DNA from 4 places in the Kitasatospora sp. SC0581 genome. Region 2 is predicted to be linked to each of the others. Evidence: riboswitches for the same ligand, from Rfam matches in the RefSeq annotation. Region 2 holds a riboswitch; each other region holds the start of a gene.
The links. A riboswitch is a leader RNA that binds a small molecule or an ion and turns the genes downstream of it on or off. The one in region 2 is predicted to bind cobalamin.
Positions count from the first base shown of each region.

Region 1: another riboswitch for cobalamin. It lies ahead of ACLWS4_RS30370 (CoA-acylating methylmalonate-semialdehyde dehydrogenase); the one in region 2 lies ahead of ACLWS4_RS16355 (FecCD family ABC transporter permease).
Region 3: another riboswitch for cobalamin. It lies ahead of ACLWS4_RS34285 (prenyltransferase/squalene oxidase repeat-containing protein); the one in region 2 lies ahead of ACLWS4_RS16355 (FecCD family ABC transporter permease).
Region 4: another riboswitch for cobalamin. It lies ahead of ACLWS4_RS13805 (cobalamin biosynthesis protein); the one in region 2 lies ahead of ACLWS4_RS16355 (FecCD family ABC transporter permease).

Region 1 covers NZ_JBLRWA010000029.1:3,339-9,032, reverse strand. Annotated here, with positions in the region: gene ACLWS4_RS30400 (inorganic phosphate transporter) at 1-51, shown strand, start outside; gene ACLWS4_RS30395 (hypothetical protein) at 48-320, shown strand; gene ACLWS4_RS30390 (polysaccharide deacetylase family protein) at 582-1,241, shown strand; gene ACLWS4_RS30385 (hypothetical protein) at 1,249-2,061, opposite strand; tRNA gene ACLWS4_RS30380 (tRNA-Cys) at 2,268-2,338, shown strand; gene ACLWS4_RS30375 (alcohol dehydrogenase catalytic domain-containing protein) at 2,456-3,499, shown strand; cobalamin riboswitch at 3,626-3,817, shown strand; gene ACLWS4_RS30370 (CoA-acylating methylmalonate-semialdehyde dehydrogenase) at 4,027-5,526, shown strand; gene ACLWS4_RS30365 (acyl-CoA dehydrogenase family protein) at 5,535-5,694, shown strand, end outside.
Region 2 covers NZ_JBLRWA010000008.1:237,657-243,350, reverse strand. Annotated here, with positions in the region: gene ACLWS4_RS16375 (GNAT family N-acetyltransferase) at 68-544, opposite strand; gene ACLWS4_RS16370 (nuclear transport factor 2 family protein) at 555-938, opposite strand; gene ACLWS4_RS16365 (ABC transporter substrate-binding protein) at 1,029-2,021, opposite strand; gene ACLWS4_RS16360 (ABC transporter ATP-binding protein) at 2,038-2,841, opposite strand; gene ACLWS4_RS16355 (FecCD family ABC transporter permease) at 2,838-3,917, opposite strand; cobalamin riboswitch at 4,040-4,165, opposite strand; gene sodN (superoxide dismutase, Ni) at 4,247-4,642, opposite strand; gene sodX (nickel-type superoxide dismutase maturation protease) at 4,919-5,281, shown strand; gene ACLWS4_RS16340 (CGNR zinc finger domain-containing protein) at 5,289-5,694, opposite strand, start outside.
Region 3 covers NZ_JBLRWA010000039.1:28,239-33,932, forward strand. Annotated here, with positions in the region: gene ACLWS4_RS34270 (prenyltransferase/squalene oxidase repeat-containing protein) at 82-1,173, shown strand; gene ACLWS4_RS34275 (flagellar hook-length control protein FliK) at 1,203-1,673, shown strand; gene ACLWS4_RS34280 (hypothetical protein) at 1,758-3,170, opposite strand; cobalamin riboswitch at 3,303-3,379, opposite strand; cobalamin riboswitch at 3,458-3,602, shown strand; gene ACLWS4_RS34285 (prenyltransferase/squalene oxidase repeat-containing protein) at 3,709-5,694, shown strand, end outside.
Region 4 covers NZ_JBLRWA010000006.1:284,193-289,886, reverse strand. Annotated here, with positions in the region: gene ACLWS4_RS13810 (alpha/beta hydrolase family protein) at 1-552, opposite strand, end outside; cobalamin riboswitch at 890-1,023, shown strand; gene ACLWS4_RS13805 (cobalamin biosynthesis protein) at 1,131-2,144, shown strand; gene ACLWS4_RS13800 (cobyric acid synthase) at 2,141-3,655, shown strand; gene ACLWS4_RS13795 (putative cobaltochelatase) at 3,756-5,694, shown strand, end outside.

The sequences.
Region 1 (5,694 bases), on a different contig from region 2:
TGGACCGGTTCGGTGGCCCCGGAGCCCGTCAAGGACGAGGTGAGGTCGTGAACTCCTGGGTCAACCTGGACGCGGTGTGGAAGATCGTCGTGGTGGGCCTGGTCACCGGTGCCGGCCTGCCCGCGCTGTTCGCCCTCGGCCTGCGCCTGCTCAACCCGTCCGCTCCGTCCGGTCCGTCGGACCCGTCCGGCCCGGCCGACGAGGCGGTGGCCGTCCGGCCCACCGCCGGCCCGGTCGGCTCCACCCTGGCCGGACTCATTTTCGCGCTGGTGCTCGCGGCGATCGGCTGGGGCATCTACGTCATCGTCAACCACCGCTGACCGTCCGCCGCCCCGGCCCGGCCCGGGCGGGCCCCGCCGAATTCCGCTCCGGCAACCGGGTGAAATGGTACGGAGTCGCCTGGCGCGAATGGAAGCCGGGCCCGACGCTGCCAGAATGCAATTTCTCCGAGGGCCACCTGAACGGACGGGGCCACTGGACAGCAGGAGCGGAACATGCGACTCGTTCGACCACGCAATAGTTCGGAAAGCGCGCCCGACCTGGATGCGGCGCGTCTCCCGTGGACGTTGATGTACCACTCGGTGACGTCGGCGACCGAGGATCCCTATCTGATCACCGTCGACCCCGCGCGATTCCGCCGCCAGCTGCGCTGGCTGTCCGCGCGCGGACTGCGCGGGGTGTCGGTGGGCGAGCTGATGCGTTCCCACCGGAACGGAACCGCCGCGGGAAAGGTGGGGCTCAGCTTCGACGACGGATACCGCGACTTCGTGGAGGAGGCCCTGCCCGCACTGGCGGAGTACGACTTCACGGCGACGGTCTACGTGGTGGCCGGCCGGCTCGGGGGGTACAACGACTGGGACGAGCAGGGCCCGCGCAAGCCGCTGATGACGGCGGCCCAGGTCCGCGAGGCCGCCGCCGAGGGGGTGGAGATCGGCTCGCACGGGCTGACGCACCGGCGGCTGGCGGGCCTGGGGGCGCGGGATCTGGCGGCCCAGGTCGCCGACAGCCGCCACGTGCTGGAGGACCTCACGGGCCGGTCGGTCGAGGGGTTCTGCTACCCGTACGGTTCGCTCGACGGCGCCGCCGTGGAGGCGGTGGCGCACACCGGGTACGGGTACGGGTGCGCGGTCAGCCCCGGTGTCCACGGCGGGGAGTTCGCGCTTCCCCGATGTTACGTCGGCGACCGGGACGGGCCGCTGCACCTGACCGCGAAGCTGGTGCGCGACCGCTGGCTGCGCTGACGGTCGGTCAGGGGGCGGTGGCGGCCGGCTCCAGGTGCAGCCAGGACTCGTGCCAGAGCAGGGCGCACCGCCGGTCGCAGCCGGTGGCGAGCGGCTCGCCACCGCAGCGCAGGCCGTCGAGGATGAACCAGCGCCCCCCGGTGGGGTGTTGCCACCAGGCGAGGGACCGGTGGCGCAGTTCGAGGGCGCTGTGACGGGTGCCGGTGTGGTGTTCCATCCCCGGCTGGAAGGGGACGCCGTGCAGGCGCCCGTCGGGGTCGAGGGTCGCGCGGATCTCCGCGAGGCCGCGCACGGTCGCCCACAGGGCGACGGGACGGGGGGCGGGGACCGGCGCGGGCGCGGGCTCCAGCCATTCGTCGCGGAACAGCAGGGCGCAGTCCAGCCCGCAGCCCTGGGCGCCGTCGGCGCCGTGGCAGGTGGCGCCGGCCAGGGCGACGGTGCCCGACAGGCGCCGTACCCGGTAGTGGTCGTCGATCATGCGGCGCACGATGCGCTCGACCTGGTAGACACCGCCGCAGAACGACCACTGGCTGCCGGTGAACCACAGGCCGCGGTGGCGGTCCTTGTCGTCGAGGGTGGCGCGCACCGCGGCCTCGTCCTTCACCCGGACCCAGTCCCCCTCGGCGAACCGGGAGGGCCGGCCGGGCGCCGGAACGTCGGCGCGGCGCTCGCGCAGGCCCTCGCGGGCGATCCTGGCGCGGCGCACGACGCCGAGTGGGGGAAGGTCGCGCAGGGGCAGGTTCTTGTACTGGCACCGGTTCGCGGCGGTTCCGCAGAGCGGCTCCGCGGTATGGGTGAACCGTGATTCCTCAACGGCCATCAGTGAAATCCCATCGGGTCGGAGATATCGGCACAGGCTAGCGCACCCGGTCTTTTACGCGCTGGCTCGTCGGACCCTACCGGCGCCATGTCGAAAGAAATAACACTAGACGCACTAAGAGCCCCATGGGGTGAAACATCGCCGTTCCCGGGGAATTCTGGTCAGGGTCCGTGTTCATGTGCGTGTAATGTTTCCATCGTTGTCGGGGTGGAGTGGCCGAGTGGCTAGGCGGCGGCTTGCAGGGCCGTTCAGATGGGTTCGATTCCTATCTCCACCTTTTACTTCCGAGTTCTTTCGAGACATTTCGATCCGTCTCGAAAGGCGCGCCCGGAACAGGACGAGCGGTGCGGTCACCTGGGGCTCCGGGGCACATCACCCGGCGAAGGGATCGCTCATGACCACCTCCCCCAGCGGCTCGGCCGCCGCGCTGCGCGCCGTCCAGGTCGCGGGGCCGGGTGCGGCCCCCGAGCTGGTCGAGGTCCCCTCGCGGGAGCCCGGCCCGGGAGCCGTGCGGATCACCGTGGAGGCGTGCGGGGTCTGCCACTCCGACCTGCTCATCGCCAGCGGCCTGCTGCCCGGCAGCACCTTCCCGATCACCCCGGGGCACGAGATCGCCGGCCGCGTCGACGCCCTCGGCGAGGGCGTGGAGGGCTGGCGGGTCGGCGACCGGGTCGCGGTCGGCTGGTACGGCGGCAGCTGCGGGCACTGCGACGCGTGCCGGGCGGGCGACGGCCTGCACTGCGCACGGGTCGAGATCCCCGGCGTCGCCTATCCGGGCGGGTTCGCCGACTCCGTCGTCGTCCCGGCCGTGGCCCTGGCGGCGGTCCCGGACGAGCTCACCGCGGTCGAGGCGGCGCCGCTGGCCTGCGCGGGGGTGACGGTCTTCAACGCCCTGCGCCGCTCCGCCGCACGGCCCGGGGACACCGTCGCCATCCTGGGGATCGGCGGACTCGGCCACCTGGGCGTCCAGTTCGCCGAGAAGATGGGCTTCCGTACCGTCGCCATCGCCCGCGGCCAGGAGAAGGGGCCGCTCGCGCTCCGGCTCGGCGCCGCCCACTACATCGACAGCACCGCGGGCGATGTCGCCGAGGCCCTACGGCAGTTGGGAGGTGCGAAGGTGGTCCTGTCCACCGTCACCAACGCGCCCGCCGTGGTGGCGACGATCGACGGGATCACCCGTCGGGGCGAGCTCGTCATGGTCGGACTCCCGGCGGAGCCGCTGCAGCTGAGCGCCCTGCAGTTGATCCAGGGCGACCGGAAGGTCTACGCGCACTCCTCGGGCATCGCGGTCGACACCCAGGACACGCTGCGCTTCGCGGCGCGGACGGGGGTGCGGGCCTGGGTCGAGGAGGTGCCGCTGGAGCGGACCGCGGCGGCGGTGGAGAAGATGGCCGCCAACCGGGCCCGCTTCCGCATGGTCGTCACCACCGGCCGCTGAGCGGCGGTCATCGGAGCCGGCCCTCGGAGCCGGTCCCTCGGGGCCGGCTCCCGGCGTGTCCGGGCAGGTGGACGGGGGTGAGCGGCCCTCCGGCGGCGCGGCGCGGGCGCGTACCCCTGGACTTACTAGGACGTCCAACTATATGGTCGACGGCAGGTCCGCGGTGTCAGGGAAGCCGGTGTGAGTCCGGCACGGTCCCGCCACTGTGACCGGGGAGTCCGTCCTCGCAGATGACGGCCACTGGCAGCCAGCCGGGAAGGCCTGAGGGCGTGCGGTGATCCGGGAGTCAGGATACCGGCCGCGGGTGGTTCGTGTTTTCCACGAGGATGGAGACGACACACATGACTCCGGGCTGCTCCCGTTCCACCGCGCCTGGCTGTCCCGTGCCGACGACCGCCGGGGCGCCCGCGTCCTGACGTACCGTCACACCGCCGTACGCCCGTGCCGAGGGGCGCACCACCGTGCGCCCGCCAGCAGGCGGCGGCCTCCATTCCTCCTCTCCCCACCCCTGTCGAGAGAAGGAACCGATGGTCCGAGAACTGACCCACTTCATCGCCGGCAAGCCCACCGCCGGCACCTCCGGCCGCTTCGGCGACGTGTACGACCCCAACACCGGCCGGGTGCAGGCCCGGGTGCCCCTGGCGAGCCGCGCCGAGGTCGAGGCGGTGATCGCCGACGCCGCGCAGGCCCAGCCCGCGTGGGCCGCCTGGAACCCGCAGCGGCGGGCCCGCGTCCTGCTGCGCTTCCTCCAACTCGTCGAGCAGGAGAAGGACGAGCTGGCCCGGCTGCTCTCCGCCGAGCACGGCAAGACCGTGGCCGACGCCCACGGCGACATCCAACGCGGCCTGGAGGTCGTGGAGTTCGCCGCCGGCATCCCGCACCTGCTGAAGGGCGAGTTCAGCGACAACGCCGGGACGGGCATCGACGTGTACTCGATGCGCCAGCCGCTCGGCGTGGTCGCGGGCATCACGCCGTTCAACTTCCCGGCGATGATCCCGCTCTGGAAGGCCGCGCCCGCGCTGGCCTGTGGGAACGCCTTCGTGCTCAAGCCCTCGGAGCGCGACCCCTCGGTGCCGCTGCGGCTGGCCGAGCTGTTCCTGGAGGCCGGGCTGCCGCCGGGCGTGCTCAATGTCGTCAACGGTGACAAGGAGGCCGTGGACACCCTGCTGGAGGACCCGCGCGTCCAGGCGCTCGGCTTCGTCGGCTCCACGCCGGTCGCCCAGTACGTGTACGCCACCGCCGCCGCGCACGGGAAGCGGGCGCAGTGCTTCGGCGGGGCCAAGAACCACCTGATCGTGATGCCGGACGCCGACCTCGACCAGGCGGCGGACGCGCTGATCGGCGCCGGGTACGGCTCGGCCGGGGAGCGCTGCATGGCGATCTCGGTGGCCGTCCCGGTGGGGGAGGCGACGGCGGACGCCCTGGTGGCGAAGCTGGTCGAGCGGATCGGCGCGCTCAAGGTCGGGCGCTCGGACGACCCGGCGGCGGACTTCGGCCCGCTGGTCGGCGCCGACGCGCTGGCGCGGGTGCGCGGCTACCTGGACCTCGGGGTCGAGGAGGGCGCCGAACTCGTCGTCGACGGACGGGACTTCCGGCTGGCGGGGCACGAGGACGGCTACTTCCTCGGTGCCTCGCTGTTCGACCGGGTCACGCCCGGCATGCGGATCTACCGGGAGGAGATCTTCGGGCCGGTGCTCACCGTGGTGCGTGCCGCCGACTACGAGGAGGCGCTGCGGCTGCCCAGCGAGCACGAGTTCGGCAACGGGGTGGCCATCTACACCCGGGACGGCGACACCGCCCGGGACTTCGCCCGGCGGGTGAACACCGGCATGGTCGGGGTCAACGTGCCCATCCCGGTGCCGATCGCCTACCACACCTTCGGCGGCTGGAAGCGCTCCGCGTTCGGGGACCTCAACCAGCACGGGCCGGACTCGATCCGCTTCTACACCCGCACCCGCACCGTCACCTCGCGCTGGCCCTCCGGGGCCAAGGAGGGCGCGAGCTTCACCATCCCGACGATGGGCTGAGGCGCGCCGTGCACACCCATCTGACCGACGACCAGCTCGCCATCGTCGCGACCACCCGGGACTTCGCCCGCGAGCACCTCGCCCCGCACGCCGTCGCGTGGGACCAGGCCAAGCACTTCCCGGTCGACGTCCTGCGCAAGGCCGCCGACCTGGGCCTCGGCGGCGTCT
Region 2 (5,694 bases):
GAGTTACTCATGGTAAGGCATTGCGACGCAGGGTGGCAGACCCTTTCCCCGGACTCCCGGGAGCCGTTCAGCGCTGCCCGGCGGCGGCCAGCGCCCCGTCGGAGAGCCGGTACACCGTCCACTCGTCCATCGGCACCGCGCCGATCGACTTGTAGAAGTCGATCGAGGGCTGGTTCCAGTCCAGGACCGACCACTCGACCCGGGAGTAGCCGCGCTCGACGGCGATCCGGGCGAGTTCCAGCAGCAGCGACTTGCCGTGGCCGCCGCCGCGCGCCTCCGGGCGGACGTACAGGTCCTCCAGGTAGATCCCGTGGGTGCCGCGCCAGGTCGAGAAGTTGCGGAACCAGACCGCGAAGCCGACCGGTTCACCGGTGGCGTCGTCCTCGGCGATCAGCCCGAACAGGGCCGGGTTCTCGCCGAACAGGGCCTCGTGCAGCTGCTCCTCGGTGGCCTTCGCCTCGTGCAGGGCCTTCTCGTACTCCGCGAGTTCGCGGATCATGGCGTGGACGACGGGGACGTCGGTGGCGACGGCGGTGCGGATCATGTCCGTGAGCCTACTGCTCGGGACCGGTCTCGTCCCAGGCCTGGAGGGAGGTCTGGTCGATGATCCGGCCGTCCCGCAGACCGGCCATCGAGGACATCAGCACCCGGACGCCGTCCGGGTACCGGCAGGACTCCAGGAAGGCGACGTGGTCGCCCTGGACGACCACCTGTTCCAGTGTGTGGGTCATCTCGCGGCCGTAGACGTCGTCCAGCATGGCGCCGATCTCCTCCCGCCCGTGCATCACCAGGGGGTGGCTGGGCTGGGTCTTGCGGTCGACCATGCGCAGTTCGGCGTCCTCCGCGTAGAGCGCCAGGAGGGCCTCGGCGTCGCGGCGCTCGATGCCCTCGCGCAGTGCGCGGGTGTCGAAGGCGGCGGGGGCCGTCGTGGTGGTCATGATCTCGCTCCTCCGGTCGGGTTCCGTCGGCTCGTACCTTGAGCGTACGCCCGCGGCCGCCCGGACCCGGAGGAGCGGGATCCGGGCCGGTCAGGAGGCCGGCACGGTGCGCAGGTAGGCGGCCAGCGCGCTGATCGCGGCCGGGTTGCGCGGGCTCTCCACCAGGTCGACGTAGTCCATGACGAAGATCCGGCCGTTCCTGACCGCGGCGACGTCGGCCAGCGGCGGGAAGGACATCAGGAACTTCCGCTTCTCCTCGGCCTTCGGCGTCGCGTAGTCGTTGATCACGATCACCTCGGGGTCGCGCTGCACCACGCTCTCCCAGCCGGCCGTGACCCAGCTGTCGGCGAGGTCGCCCATGATGTTGGTCCCGCCCGCCTTGGCGATGATCTCGTTGGCGGCGGCGAACTTCCCGGCGGTGTACGGCTTGTCCTGCCCGCTGTCGTACAGGAAGACGGACGGGTGGCGCTCGGCCGGCGGGACGGCGGCGATCCGCGCCTTGAAGTCCGCGATCAGCTGGTCGGAGCGGTCCTTGACGTCGAAGATCTCGCCGAGGTTGGCCAGGTCGGTGTAGAGCGCCTCCAGCGGGTCCATCACGCCGCGCTCGGTGCCCTTGCCGCTGCGGCAGGACTCGCTGAGCACGTACGAGTCGACGCCGAGCGCCTTGAAGGCCTGCGGGGTGACGCCGCTGCCCTCGTCGAAGCCGTAGTGCCAGCCAGCGAAGACCAGGTCGGCCATGGCGTCCAGCGCGATCTCCTTGGTGAGGATCTTCTTGGAGAGCCACGTGGTCTGCTGGTAGCCGTCCTTCCAGGCGACCTGGTCGATCTTCCCCTTGTCGTCGGGCATCACGTAGCCGGCCATCCGGTCGGCGAGGCCGAGCGAGAGCATCAGTTCGGTGATGTTGACGTCGTTGGTCACCACCCGGGCGGGCTTCTGCGCGAAGGTGAGCTTCTCCCCGCAGTTGTCCACCGTCACGGGGTAGTGGGCGGAGGCGGTGGCGGCCTCCTTCGGGGCGATCTCGGCGCCGCAGCCGACGAGTCCGAGGGCGAGCAGGGCGGTGGCGGCAACGGCCTTGGTGCGCACGGGAGTTCCTTGGGGGTCAGGGGAGGCGGTCGAAGAGCAGCTGGAGGGCGCCGGTCTCCGGGTGGCGCACCGGGGTGCCCCGGACGCCGAACACCTCGGCCAGCAGGGCGGGTCGGAGCACCTCGTCGGGCGGCCCGGAGGCGACGATCCGGCCGTCCCGCAGGACGTACAGCAGGTCGCAGTGGCCCGCCGCCAGGTTGAGGTCGTGCAGCGCGGTGAGCACCGTCGGACCGGCCTCGCGGGCGAGCGCCAGCACCTCCAACTGGTGCGCGATGTCGAGGTGGTTGGTGGGTTCGTCGAGCACCAGCAGGCGCGGCTCCTGGACCAGCGCGCGGGCGAACAGCACCCGCTGCTTCTCGCCCCCGGACAGGCTCAGGAAGCCCCGCTCGGCGAGGTGCCCGGCCCGGACCTTGCGCAGCGCCTCGGCGCAGCGCCGCTCGTCCCCGTCGACTTGGGCGCCGAAGCCGCGGCGGTGCGGCAGCCGGCCCATGGCGACCACCTCGGCGACGGTGAAGTCGAACTCGGCGGAGTGCTCCTGGGTCAGCGCGGCCACCCGGCGGGCGCTCTCGCGGGCGGTGAGGGCGTGCAGGTCGTCGCCGGCCAGCCGGACCACGCCGCCGGCCGGCTTCAGCACCCGGTAGACGCAGCGCAGCAGGGTCGACTTGCCGCTGCCGTTGGGGCCGATCAGGCCGACCACCTGCCCGGCGGCGGCCGCCAGGCTCACCTCGTGGACCAGCCGGGTGCCGGCCAGTTCCACCGAGACGCCGTCGACGGCGAGGTCCTGGGCGTGCACCGGGGTCGGGTCGGTCGTCGCGGTCACCGGGCACCTCCGAAGGCCTGGCCGCGGCGGCGCATCATCACCAGGAAGGCGGGCACGCCGAGCACCGCGGTGAACACCCCGACGGGCAGTTCGGCGGGCGCCAGCAGGGTGCGCGAGGCGATGTCCACCCAGACCAGCAGCAGCGCCCCGGCGAGCGGCGCGACCACCAGCACCCGGCGGTGCCCGGCGCCGACCAGCATCCGCGCCAGGTGCGGCATCAGCAGCCCGACGAAGCCGATCGCCCCGCTGACCGCGACCACGGTGCCGGTGACGGCGGCGGTCACCACGAACAGCTCGCGGCGCAGCCGGTCCGGGTCCACACCGAGCGAGGCGGAGGTCTCGTCGCCCATCGCGAGCGCGTCCAGCCGCCCGGCGGTGCAGGCCAGGTAGGCGAGCCCGGCCAGCACGGTGACGGCGGCGATCGGCACCTTGCCCCAGGTGGCGCCGCCGAGGCTGCCGAGCAGCCACATCATGACGTCCCGGGCGGCCTCGCCGCGGTCGGCGGCGAAGACCATCAGGGTGGTGGCGGCGGAGAAGCCGTAGGACAGCGCGGTGCCGGTGAGCACCAGCCGCAGCGGGGTGAGCCCGTACGCGGTGCGGGCCGCGACGTAGACCAGGGTCATGGCGGCCAGCGCGGAGCCGAAGGCGGAGGCGGAGATCGCCCACACCCCGAGCGAGGCGAAGGCGCCGAACAGCATCACGGCGTTGGCGCCGACGGCCGCGCCGGAGGAGATGCCGAGCACGAAGGGGTCCGCCAGCGCGTTGCGCACCAGGGCCTGGACGGCGACCCCGCAGGCGGCCAGCCCGGCGCCGACCACGGCGGCCAGCACGGTGCGCGGCAGCCGGATCTCCCAGACGATCGCGTACGCGGCCGCCTCGTCCGCGTCCAGCCGGCCGCCCGTCAGCCCGGCGCCCAGGAGCCGCAGCACCCGGGGCAGGCCGAGCCCGGAGGAGCCGAGGGCGACCCCGCAGACCAGGGAGAGCAGCAGGGCGGCGGCGAGTCCGGCGGCGAGCGGGACGACGGGTATTCGGCGAGTGGGCGGGCCGACTGCACGGTTGACGGGTGCGCGGTTCACGGGTGCGCCTTGCCTCGGGCCGGGAGCGCGCCGGGGCGGGCGCGGGCCGGGGGCGTGCCGGGGCGCCGTTCCCCTCGCAGTCCGCGGCGAGTTGTCGGGAGGTCGGCGGCCGAGGGCGATCGGGCTGGCGCGGCCGTACGGGCGGGTACGGGCCGTGCTCACCGTTGCGGGTCAGCGCCGGATTCGCACCGGACTTCCCCCTCGGACGCCCTGGCAGCATAACAGCCACTCAGGGCAGGCAACCCTTACCGGGCCGGGTCGGACGTGAACGCACGACCGCCCCCGTCCGGCGGTGCGGACGGGGGCGGTCGGGTGGCGACGCGTCAGGCTCAGGCCTGCTTGGTCTCCCAGAAGATCTTGTCGACCTGGGCGATCAGGTCGAGCAGGGCCTGGCCGGTGGCCGGGTCCGTGGACGCCTTGGCGGCCGAGGCGGCCTTCAGGGTGTCGTTGATCAGCTGGTGCAGCTGCGGGTACTTCTCGAAGTGCGGGGCCTTGAAGTAGTCGCTCCACAGCACCGAGATGTGGTGCTTGACGGCCTCGGCGCGCTGCTCCTTGATGATGACGGCGCGGGCGCGGAAGTGCGGGTCCTCGTTGGCCTGGTACTTCTCCTGGGTGGCCTTGACCGACTCGGCCTCCAGCTTGGCCTGCGCGGGGTCGTAGACGCCGCAGGGCAGGTCGCAGTGGGCGTGGACGGTGGCGCGCGGTGCAAACAGACGAGAGAACATGGGAGTCCTTCCTTAGATCGTCTTCCCGCGCCCGAGATTACCCTTCCGCCCTCCCGGTTTCGCGATCGGGCGGTGGGCCTAGGGCGAAAGACGGACCGGGAACCGGCGCAATCCGGACATCGGACGGACGGCGGTCCGTACGGCAGACTGGGGGCGCGAGCGGGGGCGGGAGGAGGAGTCGTGGCGCGGAGCACGCGAGCGGAGGGCGCCGGGGCGGGGGAGCGCGGCCCGGGCGGCGCGCTGCCGTTCGGGCTGGTCGACGTGGCGGGGCCGTCGATGGTCCCGACCCTGCGCGAGGGCGACCGGCTGCTGGTCCGCTACGGCGCGCCGATCCGGCCCGGCGCGGTGGTGGTCTTCCGGCACCCCTTCCAGCAGGACCTGCTGGTGGTGAAGCGGGCCGCCGAGCGCCGGGCCACGGGCTGGTGGCTGCTCTCCGACAACCGCCCGGTGGACAGCGACAGCCGCAGCTACGGCGCCGTCCCGGACGAGCTGGTGCTCGGCCGGGTGCTGCTGCGGCTGCGCCCGAGCCCGGTCTGGCTGGCGCCGGGGCGCCGGCTGGAGCGGCTGCTGCTCACCCCGCGGCTGGCCCGGGTGCCGGGCCTGGCCCGCCGGCTCGGCGCCTGGGTCGAGGAGGTCTAGCGGGCCGCTACGCCCGGGCCGCCGCCTCCGCCTCCAGGCGCTTGCGGGCCCGGTAGGCGGCCACGTTGGCGCGGGTCGCGCAGCGGTCCGAGCAGTAGCGGCGGGAGCGGTTGGTCGAGGTGTCCAGGTAGGCGTTGCGGCAGGGCGCGGCCTGGCAGATGCCGAGCCGGTCGGCGCCCAGCTCGGTGAGGTGGACGGCCAGGCCCATGCAGGCGACCGCGCTGAAGTGGGCGGTGGCGGTGGGGGAGTTGTCGGCCAGGTGCAGGTGCCAGCGCGGCCGCCCGGCGTCGTCCAGGTAGTCGTGCCCGGAGATCAGCGGGCTGACCGGGTACTCCATCAGCAGGCTGTTCAGCAGGTCGACGCCGCGGATCTCGTCCCCGCCGGCGGCGGCCTCGAAGACCCCGCGCAGCCGG
Region 3 (5,694 bases), on a different contig from region 2:
CCGCGGGCCGGAGCCCCGAGGGCAGCCCCGGCTGTCGCCGCCGCCCTCCGGGCCCCTGCGCACGGGCCCGGAAAGGCCACCATGCCCACGCTCCGCCGCGCCCTCGGTCTGCTCGCGATACCCGCCGTGGCGCTCGCCACCGCACTCCCGGCGGCCACCGCCGCCCACGCCGCGCCCGAGAACGCGCCCGCCGCCGCGACCTCGTCCCCGACGGTCCGCCCCGACGCCGCCGCGGGCGGCTGGCTGGCCCGCCAACTCGTCGACGGCGACCACTTCGAGTCCGTCTTCAACGGGACCGCCTACCCCGACCAGGGCCTCACCATCGACGCCGTACTGGCCTTCGCCGCCTCGCGCGGCTCCGACGAGGCCGCCGCGAAGGCCACCGCCTGGCTGGCGAAGCCCGAGATCATCGGCGGCTACCTCGGCGACGGCACCACCGAGGCCTACGCGGGCGCGACCGCCAAGCTGCTGCTCGCCGTCGAGGTCCGCGGCGGGGACCCGGCGGCCTTCGGCGGCGTCGACCTGCCGGCCCGCCTGCGTTCGCTGCAGACCGCCGAGGGCCGGTTCTCCGACCGCTCCCAGTGGGGCGACTACAGCAACGCCTTCGGCCAGTCCCTCGCCGTGATCGCCCTGCACCGCACGCCCGGTGGCGCCCCGGCGGCGGCCGTGGACTTCCTGGCGAACAGCCAGTGCGCGGACGGCGGCTTCCCGCTCTCCTTCGGCCAGGCCGCCTGCACCGGCGACGCCGACGCCACCGCGCTCGCCGTCCAGGCCCTCGCCGCCACCGGGCGCGCCGCCAAGGCGAACACGGGCCTGGGCTGGCTCACCGCCCACCAGAACGCCGACGGCGGCTTCGCGGCCGCCGGGGCGACCGCCTCCAACGCCAACAGCACCGGCCTGGCCACCCAGGCGCTGCTCTCCGGCGGACGCCTCGGCCCCGGCCTCAAGGCCTGGGGCCGGCTGGTGAAGCTCCAGCAGGGCTGCTCCGCCGACCCGGCGGTCCGCGGCGCCGTCGCCTACGACGCGACCGGCTTCAACGCGGGCAACGGCGCCCGGGCCACGGCGCAGGCCGTCCTCGGCCTCGCGGGCACCCCGCTGTCCACGCTCTCCGCCTCCGGGGCCGCCCCCGACGCCCCGACCCAGGCCTGCCCGCCGGTCCCGGCCACGCGCTGAACCACGCTGACACCGCGAGGAGTTCACCGATGAGCGACACCCCCACCCCGGCCCGCCGTACGCTCGGGTCGATCGCCGCCGCGGCGGCCCTCACCGCCGGACTGCTCGGCGTCTGCGCCGTCCAGGCCCCGCAGGCGCGGGCGGCCGCCTGCGGCGGCACCACCGGAGTCACCGTCGTGGTCGACTTCACCGCCGTCGGCGGCGGCATCCAGACCGGCTGCGCGCCCGGCGACCCGGCCAGCGGCCTGGCCGCGCTCACCGGCGCCGGATTCTCGTACGCCTTCCACCCGCGCTACCCGGGCTTCGTCTGCACCATCAACGCCCTGCCGACGACCTGCACCAACCCGACCGGCAGCGCCTACTGGTCGTACTGGCACGCCCAGCACGGCGGCCCCTGGTCATACAGCAGCCTGGGCGCGGGCAGCTACGACCCGGCCCCCGGCGACGTCGAGGGCTGGTCCTTCGGCGCCGGCGCACAGCCGGGCACCACCGCGCCCTGACAGGCGGAGGGCCACCGGCGCCCCGCCCCCTTCTCCGGAAGGGGCCGGGGCGCCGGTGCCCCCGTCCTGCGTCGCGTCGTGCGGTCAGCCGCCGTAGCGCAGCGAGACGGTGTCGCCGAGGTGGACGGTCGCGGCCCGGGCGGCCGGGGTGGCGGTGGCGCCGTCCAGGCTGAGCTTCCAGGTGGAGGAGCCGGCGTTGGCCGTGCCGTTGAGCGCGGTGACGGTGCCGCCGCCGGTGGACGGGGTGACGGAGGTGACGCAGCCGCTCGGGGTCGCGGTGGCGGCCGCGTCGAGGACGTCGCCAAGGGTCGCGGTGGTGCCGGTCGGGGTGAGGGTGACGGCGCAGACCCTGAGCGCGCCGGTGCCGTCGTCGACGACCAGCGGGAGCCGGGCGGCGGTGCCGGCGGTGAAGTCGGTGGTCGCGGCCCAGGCGGGCTCGCCCGCGGTGGTCGGGGCGGGCGGGGTGGCGGTGAACCCGGCACCGGCGACGGCGCGCAGGCCGTCGACGGAGGCGTAGGCGGACGGGCTGGTGTCGGTGGGAAGGTACTTGAAGCCGCCGCCGGGCTTGAACTGCTGGGAGATCAGGAAGTCGACCGGGGTCTTGCCGGTGCCGCTGGTGAAGTCGGTGCCCTGGGGGTTGATGCCGCAGGCGTTGAGGCCGGACACGGCCCAGCCGTTGGAGTCGGTGTTCACCCCGAACATGGCGTTGAAGGCGCCGGAGGAGGCGAGCTTGCCCTTGAGGAAGTTCTTGGCGGCGACGACCGCGGAATCGGTGTTGGGCACTCCGGCGGTGCAGAGGGAGGCCATGGCGGCACCCGTCATGTCGATGTCGCTGCCCTGGGCGAGTGCCGTCGGGTCGCCCGCGGCCTTGCTGTAGTTCCAGCCGCCGTCGTTGTGCTGGTTGGCGCGCACGGCCGTGACGGAGGCGTCGAGCAGCGGCTGCGGGGCGCGCTGGGCGCCGGCCTGGGTCCTGGCGCCGGCGAGGGCGAGCAGGCCGAAGACGGTGCCGTTGAAGTTGGCGGACGGGCCGTAGTAGCCGGGTTCGGCGGTCTGCCAGTAGGCGGTGAGGTCGGCGAGGAGGTTGCGGCCGGGGCCGACGCGGGCGGGGTCGATGCCGGCCGCGTAAGCGTTGAGGACGGCGCGCTCGTAGTCCGTGGCCACGGGCGAGGTGCCGGGCCAGCCGGGGGCGGCGAGCTGGTTGCGGTAGACGAGGCGGGCGTTCCTGCTGCTGTCCCCGCCGGGGGTCACGTCGGCGGCGGCCGTTCCGGCGGCGGCGAGCGCGCTGAACGCCCACTCGTTGGAGAGTCCGCCGCCGGTGACGTAGCTGCCGTCGGCGGCCTGGAGGGACTTCAGGTACGTGACGCCGGTGCTCTTGGAGGTGGCTATCTGGGCCGGGGTGGCCGTCGCGTGGGCGGGGACGGCGGAGAGCAGCAGGGCGCCGGCCGTCAGGGCGACGGTGGTCGCCGAGGCGGCGCGGGACGAGGTGCGGAGGGGCACGGGACAGGCTCCTTGGGGTGGCGGGCGCCGACCCTGCCCCGGGACTCCCGCGTCCGCTCGGGGCGCGCGACTGCCGGAGCGGTCGCCGCCCGGATCGCGTGGGCCGGCATTCGCCGTGGTGCATGGCCGGGCGGGCATTCGGGCTCGGGACGGCACGGTCACCGCCCCACACCGCTGCGCGTCAGCCCCGGGTTCGCACCGGGTTCCCCCGCTCGGCCACCGCGGACGCTACCGCACAGGTCCATCGCCCGACGAGGTGATGTGATCGACCTGACGCCCCGTTGACTCTCCGTCGGTCAGCGTGGTCTGATGAACCGATTTTTTGCCCTCGGCATTCAGGGGAAGCCGGTCCAACTCCGGCGCTGACCCGCAACCGTGGACCCACCTGAGGGTGGGTGAGCCGGAATGCCTGGACCGGGGGTCTGTTCACAGAGCACTTGCGTCGTCGCGGACTACGACGCGGTTTCGACGGCCCCGTGCCCGCGGGCGACCGTCGGCTGCGCCGTCGCCTCGCGTGTCGACCGACCAGGGAGTCGTCGTGAGGGTCAGCAGCAATCGCACACGTCACAGGAACCGGGACCTCGCCTCGCTGGTGGTCGCCGGCACCGTCGCCGTCGCCGCCTGCGGCACGGTCCTGCTCGGGTACCCGGGTACCGCCTCGGCCGACCCGATCGAGCAGTGCACGGCGACGACGGGCGCGATCGTCGCCGTCGACTTCACCCACTGGGGCGGCGGCGTCGTCCGGGGCTGCGACGCCCACCCCACGACGGGCATGAACCTGCTGCACAACGCCGGCTTCACCACGACCGGCACCGAGCACGACGGACCGGCCTTCATCTGCCGGCTCGGGACCGGGACCTTCAACGGCGGCGCCCAGTACCCGACACCGGCCGAGGAGCCGTGCGTCAACACCCCGCAGGCCACCGCGTACTGGTCGTACTGGATCGCCGAACCCGGCCAACAGGCCTGGTCCTACAGCCGGTTCGGGGCCGGCACGCAGAAGCCCAAGCCCGGCGAGGTCGAGGCCTGGGTCTACGGCGGTACGGACATCGGCGGCACCAGCGGGGCGCCGAACTTCACCCCGGACTCCGTCCGCGCCAGGAACGGCGGCCCCTCGCCCTCCGCCTCCCCGTCGGCGACGGCGAGCCCGAGTACGACCCCGAGCCCCACCGGATCCCCCTCCGCCACGGGCGACCCGGCGGCCGCCGCGGCCTGGCTGGCCGGCCAACTCGTCGGCGGCGACCACATGGAGAACTGGGCCGCCCCGGGGCCCGACTACCCCCGGACCGCCCTCACCGCCATCGCGCTCGCGGCGGCGGGGACGCAGGACCCGGCGCTGCGCAAGGTGGTCGCCTTCCTCGACGCCCACACCGACGCGTTCCTGCACCCCGACGGGCCGGCCGGCGCGCCGGACACCAGGGCCGCCGCCCTGCTGGCCCTCGTCGCCGAGAGCACCGGCCGCGACCCGCGCGCCTTCGGCGGGCGGGACCCGGTCGCCGCGCTCACCGACCACGTCTGCACGGGGGCGGGGGAGAACGGCAGGTGCACCGCCGCCGGGGACTTCCTCGGCGCGTCCTCGCCCTGGGTCCAGTCCCTCGGCGTCATCGCCCTCCAGCGCGCCGGCGTCACACCGCCCGCCCCGGCCCTCGCGCGGTTCGCGGCCTTCCAGTGCGCCGACGGCGGCATGGCCGGTTCGATGATCGTCGCGGGTGACCACTGCGAGTCCGACCCGTCCGCCACCGCGATCGCCGCCCTCGCCCTGCGGACGGCCCCCGGCTACGAAGCGGCCGCCAGGAAGGCCGCCGACCAGCTCGCGGCGAGCCAGCAGCCCGACGGCTCCCTCCTCCCGTACCCCGGCGCCCCCGGCGACACCACCAGCACCGCGATCGCCGCCCAGGTCTTCCGGGCCACCGGCCAGGACGCCCGCCGGGCCGCCGCCACCGCCTGGCTCGCCGCCCGCCAGGGCAAGGACGGCGGCTTCGGCCCCGACGAGTCGACCACCGACCCGGACGCCGTCGCCACCGAGCAGGCCCTCCTGGCCCTCACCGGCACCGATCTCACCACCGTCCGGCACAACCCGGACGGCCCCACCACCACGCCGACCCCGCCCGCGGGGAGGAAGCCCGACGCGGCCAGGGGGAGCGCCTACCTCACCGACCCGTCCCGCCTGATCGACGGCCACTACTACGAGGGCTTCCCGGCCTTCGCCGACTTCGGCCTGACCATCGACGGGGCCTACGCCCTCGCCGCGACCGGCACCGACGACGCCGCGCTGCGCCGGATCGTCGACTTCCTCGACCAGCAGGGCAAGGACGCGAGCGAGCGCACCGTCAACGACTGGACCGCGATCGGCACCGAGTACGCCGGCGGCGGGTCCATCGGCAAGGAGGCGCTGCTCGCCGAGGCCGTCGGCCGCAACCCGCGGGACTTCGGCGGCCACGACCTGATCGCCGCCCTCGCCGCGCTGGTGTGCGCCAAGGCCGACGCGACCACCGGCTGCGCCGCCCCGGGCAACTACGCCTAC
Region 4 (5,694 bases), on a different contig from region 2:
GCGGTAGGTGACGGCGAGGGCGGGCAGGCCGAGCCGGTCGAGGACGGGGAGCACCGGGAGGGTCTGCCGGCGGTCGTCGCCGGGGCCGTGCACCAGGATCACCCAGGTGCCGCGCTTGCCGTCGAGCCGCCAGGCGGGGAGGGCGCCGAGCTCGCCGTCGGCGGTGGTGTCGGCGAAGGCCAGGCCGAGCGCCTCGGTGGGGTCGCCGAGGTGGACCCGCGGGGTGAAGCGGACCTCGGTGCCGGGGACGAGGGTGCCCCGGTCGGCGCGGACCAGTCGGCGGGTGACGCCCTGTTCGTCGGCGTGCAGCACCTCCTCGACGACCGCGTGCCCGCCGTCCGCCCACTCCACCGCCCAGCGGCCGGGGCGCAGGCTCGCGGGGCCGCGGGTGAAGGTGACCCGGCCGGCGGCGAGGGCGCGGACCTGGACCGGCCCGGACTCCTGGACGGCGGTCACCGGACGGACCATCCGCTCGGAGGCCCGGCGGCCGACCACCAGCACGGCGGCCCCCACCGCGGCGGCCGCCACGACGGCGGCGGTTCCCCAACGCATCTCGCTCCCCGCTCTGTTGTTCACGGACGTTGTTCACGGACGTTGTTCACGGACGTTCTTCACGGACCGGACGGTGTTCGAGCCCCAGTTCACCGGCGCTCCGCCCGACCGGCCACCGGGCTGGGCCGTCCGGGTCACCCGGCGGGCGCTCCCGGGGTGCTCAGGGCGGTGCTCAGGGCGGTACTCAGGGGGTGCCGGTGGCGGGGGTCGGGGCGGGGCCGCGCCGGGCGATCCGACCGGGCGTCAGCGGCGTCCCCGTGTGACCAACCCCTCCGTGACCTCGGTTGACTCCCGGTTCGGGCCCGTGATGGGATCCTGGGGCCAAACGGAGGCATGGAGAGGAAGCCGGTGGAAGTCCGGCGCGGTCCCGCCACTGTCACCGGGGAGCACGCTCGGAACATCGCCACGGCGGGCCGTCGACGGCCGCTGGAAGGCTCCGGGGGTGCGTTCGACCCGGAAGCCAGGAGACTCTCGCCGCCGTCACGTCGATCCAGGGCGCGGACCCTGAGTGAGGACACGCACGCGATGCAGGCTGCCCCGCCCGGCCGGACTCCGAGCTGCCCTCCGCCGTGCGGCCGATGACCCCGCGCGCGCCTTCCCCCGCTCCGCGCCCGCTGACCCGAGCCTCGCGCCCGCTGGCCCGCGCCGCCGTGTTCGCGCTCGGCGCCGCCGCGGGCTACGCCGCCGACGCCCGCTTCGCCGACCCCCGCCGGGGCCACCCGGTGGCCTTCTTCGGCAGCGCCGCGACCCGGCTGGAGCGGCGGCTGTGGCGCGACGACCGCGCCGCCGGGGCCGGGTACACCGCGCTGTGCGTGGGCGCGGTCGCGGCGGGCGCGGTCGCCCTGGACCGTACGGTGGGCCGGCGCCCGCTGGGCCGGGCGGCGCTGGCGGCGGCCGCGACCTGGACGGTGCTCGGCGGCACCTCGCTGACCCGGGAGGCCCGCACCATCGGCCGCTCGCTGGCCGCCGGCGACCTCGCCGCCGCCCGGGAGCGGCTGCCGCACCTGTGCGGGCGGGACCCGAGCGCGCTGGACGGGCAGCAGATCGCCCGGGCGGTGGTCGAGTCGGTGGCCGAGAACACCGCCGACGCCGTGGTGAACGCGCTGACCTGGGGCGCCCTGGCCGGCACCCCCGGCCTGCTGGCCTTCCGCGCCGTGAACACCCTGGACGCCATGGTCGGCCACCGCTCGCCCCGCTACGCCCGGTTCGGCTGGGCCTCGGCCCGGCTGGACGACGTGGCGGGCTGGCCGGGTGCCCGGCTGACGGCCCTGCTGACGGTGGCCGCCGCCCCCGAGCCCCGGACCGCCTGGCGGGTCTGGCGGCGCGACGGCTCCGCGCACCCGAGCCCGAACGCGGGCCAGGCCGAATCGGCGTTCGCCGGCGCGGTGGGCGTCCGACTGGGCGGCACGCTGCGGTACGGCGAGCGGGTGGAGCACCGGCCCGTCCTGGGCGCGGAGCTGCGGCCGGTGACGGTGGACGACATCGAGCGGGCCTGCGCGCTCTCCCGGCGGGTGGGCGCACTGGCGCTGGGTACGACGGTCGCGGGGCACGTCCTGCTGCGGGCACTGCTGAAGAAGAGGGGACGGGCATGAGCAACGCACTGCTGGTCGCGGGGACGACCTCGGACGCGGGCAAGAGCGTGGTGACGGCCGGGATCTGCCGGTGGCTCGCCCGCCAGGGCGTACGGGTCGCGCCGTTCAAGGCGCAGAACATGTCGCTCAACTCCTTCGTCACCGCCGACGGCGCCGAGATCGGCCGCGCCCAGGCGATGCAGGCGCAGGCCGCCCGGGTGGAGCCGGAGGCGGCGATGAACCCGGTGCTGCTCAAGCCGGGCGCGGACGGCCGCAGCCAGGTGGTGCTGCTCGGCCGGCCGGTGGCCGAGGTCGGCGCGCTGGACTACCGCGAGCGCAAGCCCGTCCTGCTGGAGCGCGCCCTGGAGTGCCTGGCCGACCTGCGCGGCCGCTACGACGTGGTGGTCTGCGAGGGCGCGGGATCGCCCGCCGAGATCAACCTGCGCGACCGCGACATCGCCAACATGGGCCTGGCCACGGCCGCCGCCCTGCCGGTGGTGGTGGTCGGGGACATCGACCGCGGCGGGGTCTTCGCGGCGATGTACGGGACGCTGGCGCTGCTGTCGGCGGAGGACCAGCGGCACGTGGCGGGCTGGTTCGTCAACAAGTTCCGCGGCGACGCGCGGCTGCTGGCGCCCGGGCTGGAGATGCTGCACGAGCTGACCGGCCGTCCGGTGCTGGGCACGCTGCCGATGCTGCCCGGGCTCTGGCTGGACGCCGAGGACTCGCTGGACCTGTCCACCGTGGCGGACCGGGCGGACGGGCCCGGGCCGCTCGGCGCGGACGTGCTGCGGGTGGCCGTGGTGCGCTTCCCCCGGCTGTCCAACTTCACCGACATGGACGCGCTCGCGCAGGAGCCGGGCGTGCTGGTCCGCTGGGCGACCAGGCCGGAGGAGCTGGCCGACGCCGACCTGGTGGTGCTGCCCGGCACCCGGGCCACCGTCGCGGACCTCGCCTGGCTGCGCGAGCGCGGCCTGGAGCCGGCCCTGAAGGCGCGGGTGGCAGCCGGACTGCCGGTCCTCGGGGTCTGCGGCGGCTACCAGATGCTGGCGCACTCGATCGTGGACGAGGTCGAGTCGAAGGCGGGCGCCGTCGACGGTCTCGGGCTGCTGCCGACGCGGGTGCGGTTCGGCGTCGAGAAGGTGCTGGCGCGGCCGGTCGGCGAGGCGTTCGGGCAGCGGGTCGAGGGCTACGAGATCCACCACGGGGTGGTGACCGTGGAGGGGGGCAGTCCCTTCCTGGACGGCTGCCGGGTCGGCCCGGTCTGGGGCACCACCTGGCACGGCGCGCTGGAGAACGACGGGTTCCGCCGCGAACTCCTGCGCGAGGTCGCCGAGTTGTCCGGCCGGGCGTTCGTCCCGGCGCCGGACACCTCCTTCGCCGCGGCGCGCGAGGCCCGGCTGGACCGGCTGGGCGACCTGATCGAGGAGCACGCGGACACCGACGCGCTGTGGAAGCTGATCGAGGGCGGGGTGCCGGCGGCCGGATCGCTGCCGTTCCTCCCGCCCGGGGCCCCTGGGAGTGACGCATGAGCCGGACACGGGCACAGGGCTGGGCAGGACCGCCGAACCGGGCGGGGCGGCAGGGCCGGGCACGATCACAGAGTCAGGCACGACAGGACTGGGGTACGGCATGAGTGACGTCCGCTATCCGTTCACCGCGATCGTCGGCATGGCCGACCTGCGGCTCGGACTGCTGCTGAACGCGGTCTCCCCGGCCGTGGGCGGCGTGCTGGTGCGCGGCGAGAAGGGCACCGCGAAGTCGACCATGGTGCGCGCGCTGGCCGGCCTGCTGCCGTCCATCGCCACCGTGGACGACTGCCGCTTCGCCTGCGACCCGGCCGCGCCCGACCCGCAGTGCCCGGACGGGCCGCACGACTCCCCGTCCTCCTCCGAACGGCCCTCCCAGCTGGTGGAGTTGCCGGTCGGCGTGGCCGAGGACCGGATCGTCGGCTCGCTCGACCTGGAGCGGGCGCTGGCCGAGGGCGTCAAGGCCTACGAGCCCGGACTGCTCGCCCGGGCGCACCGCGGCGTGCTCTACATCGACGAGGTGAACCTGCTCCAGGACCACGTGGTGGACCTGCTGCTGGACGCCGCCGCGATGGGCCGCTCGTACGTCGAGCGCGAGGGCGTGTCGGTGCGGCACGCGGCCCGGTTCCTGCTGGTCGGCACCATGAACCCGGAGGAGGGCGAGCTGCGGCCGCAGCTGCTCGACCGGTTCGGCCTGACCGTCGAGATCGCCGCCACCCGGGACCCGGCCGAGCGCGCCGAGGTGGTCCGCCGCCGGCTCGGGTACGACGCGGACCCGGCCGGCTTCGCCGCGCGGTTCGCCGAGGAGGAGCGGGCGCTCGCCGAACGCATCACCGCGGCACGGGAGTTGCTGCCCAAGGTCGAGCTGACCGATGTGGCGCTGCGTCAGATCACCGCCGTGTGCGCCGCGTTCGAGGTGGACGGCCTGCGGGCGGACATCGTGATGGCCCGCACCGCCGTCGCGCTGGCCGCCTGGGACGGGCGCACCGAGGTGCTGGAGGAGGACGTCCGCAAGGCCGCCCAGCTGGCCCTGCCGCACCGCCGCCGCCGCAACCCCTTCGACGCGCCCGGGCTGGACGAGGAGCAGCTGGACCGGACCCTGGAGGAGCACGCCCAGCAGGAGGAGCCGGAGCCCGAGGACGACGGGCCCGGCCCGGACGGCGACGGTGGCGGCAGCGACGACGGAGACGGGCCGGAGGGCGGCCCGGACGGGGGCGGCCCCGACGGCGGCGGCGCGCCCGAGCCGTCCGACGGCGGCCCCGAGGCGCCCGAGGCGCCCGAGGCGCCCTCCCCCGAGGACCCCGCCTCCGATGGCCCCGAGGCACCCGCACAGCCGCCCGTACCGGCCCAACACCCGGCCCCCGCGCGGGAGTCGGCGCCGGTCGCGGCCGGCGACCCGTACCGGACGCGGCTGTTCACCGTGAAGGGCACCGGGCACGGCGCCCAGGGCCGCCGCTCCCCCGCCGAGACCACCGGCGGGCACACCATCCGCGCCCGCCGCCCGCAGGGCGCGCTCGCCCGGCTGCACCTGACCGCGACCCTCCAGGCCGCCGCGCCGCACCAGGCCGCGCGCGGGCGCAGCGGGCGGGCACTGGTGGTGCACAAGGACGACTTCCGCGAACAGGTGCGCCAGGGACGGGAGTCCAACCTGGTGCTGTTCGTGGTGGACGCCTCCGGCTCGATGGCCGCCCGGCAGCGGATGACCGCCGTCAAGGGCGCGGTGCTGTCGCTGCTGATGGACGCCTACCAGCGCCGCGACAAGATCGGCATGATCACCTTCCGGGGCTCGGGCGCCGAGCTGGCACTGCCGCCCACCTCCTCGGTGGAGGTCGGCGCGGCCCGGCTGGAGTCGCTGCCCACCGGCGGGCGGACCCCGCTGGCCGCCGGCCTGCTGCGCGCCCACGAGGTGCTGCGGGTGGAGCGGCTGCGCGACCCGAGCCGGCGCCCGCTGCTGGTCGTGGTGACCGACGGCCGGGCCACCGGCGGGCGGGACGCGCTCGCCCAGTCGCGCCGCGCGGCCGCGCTGTTCGCGGCGCAGGGCA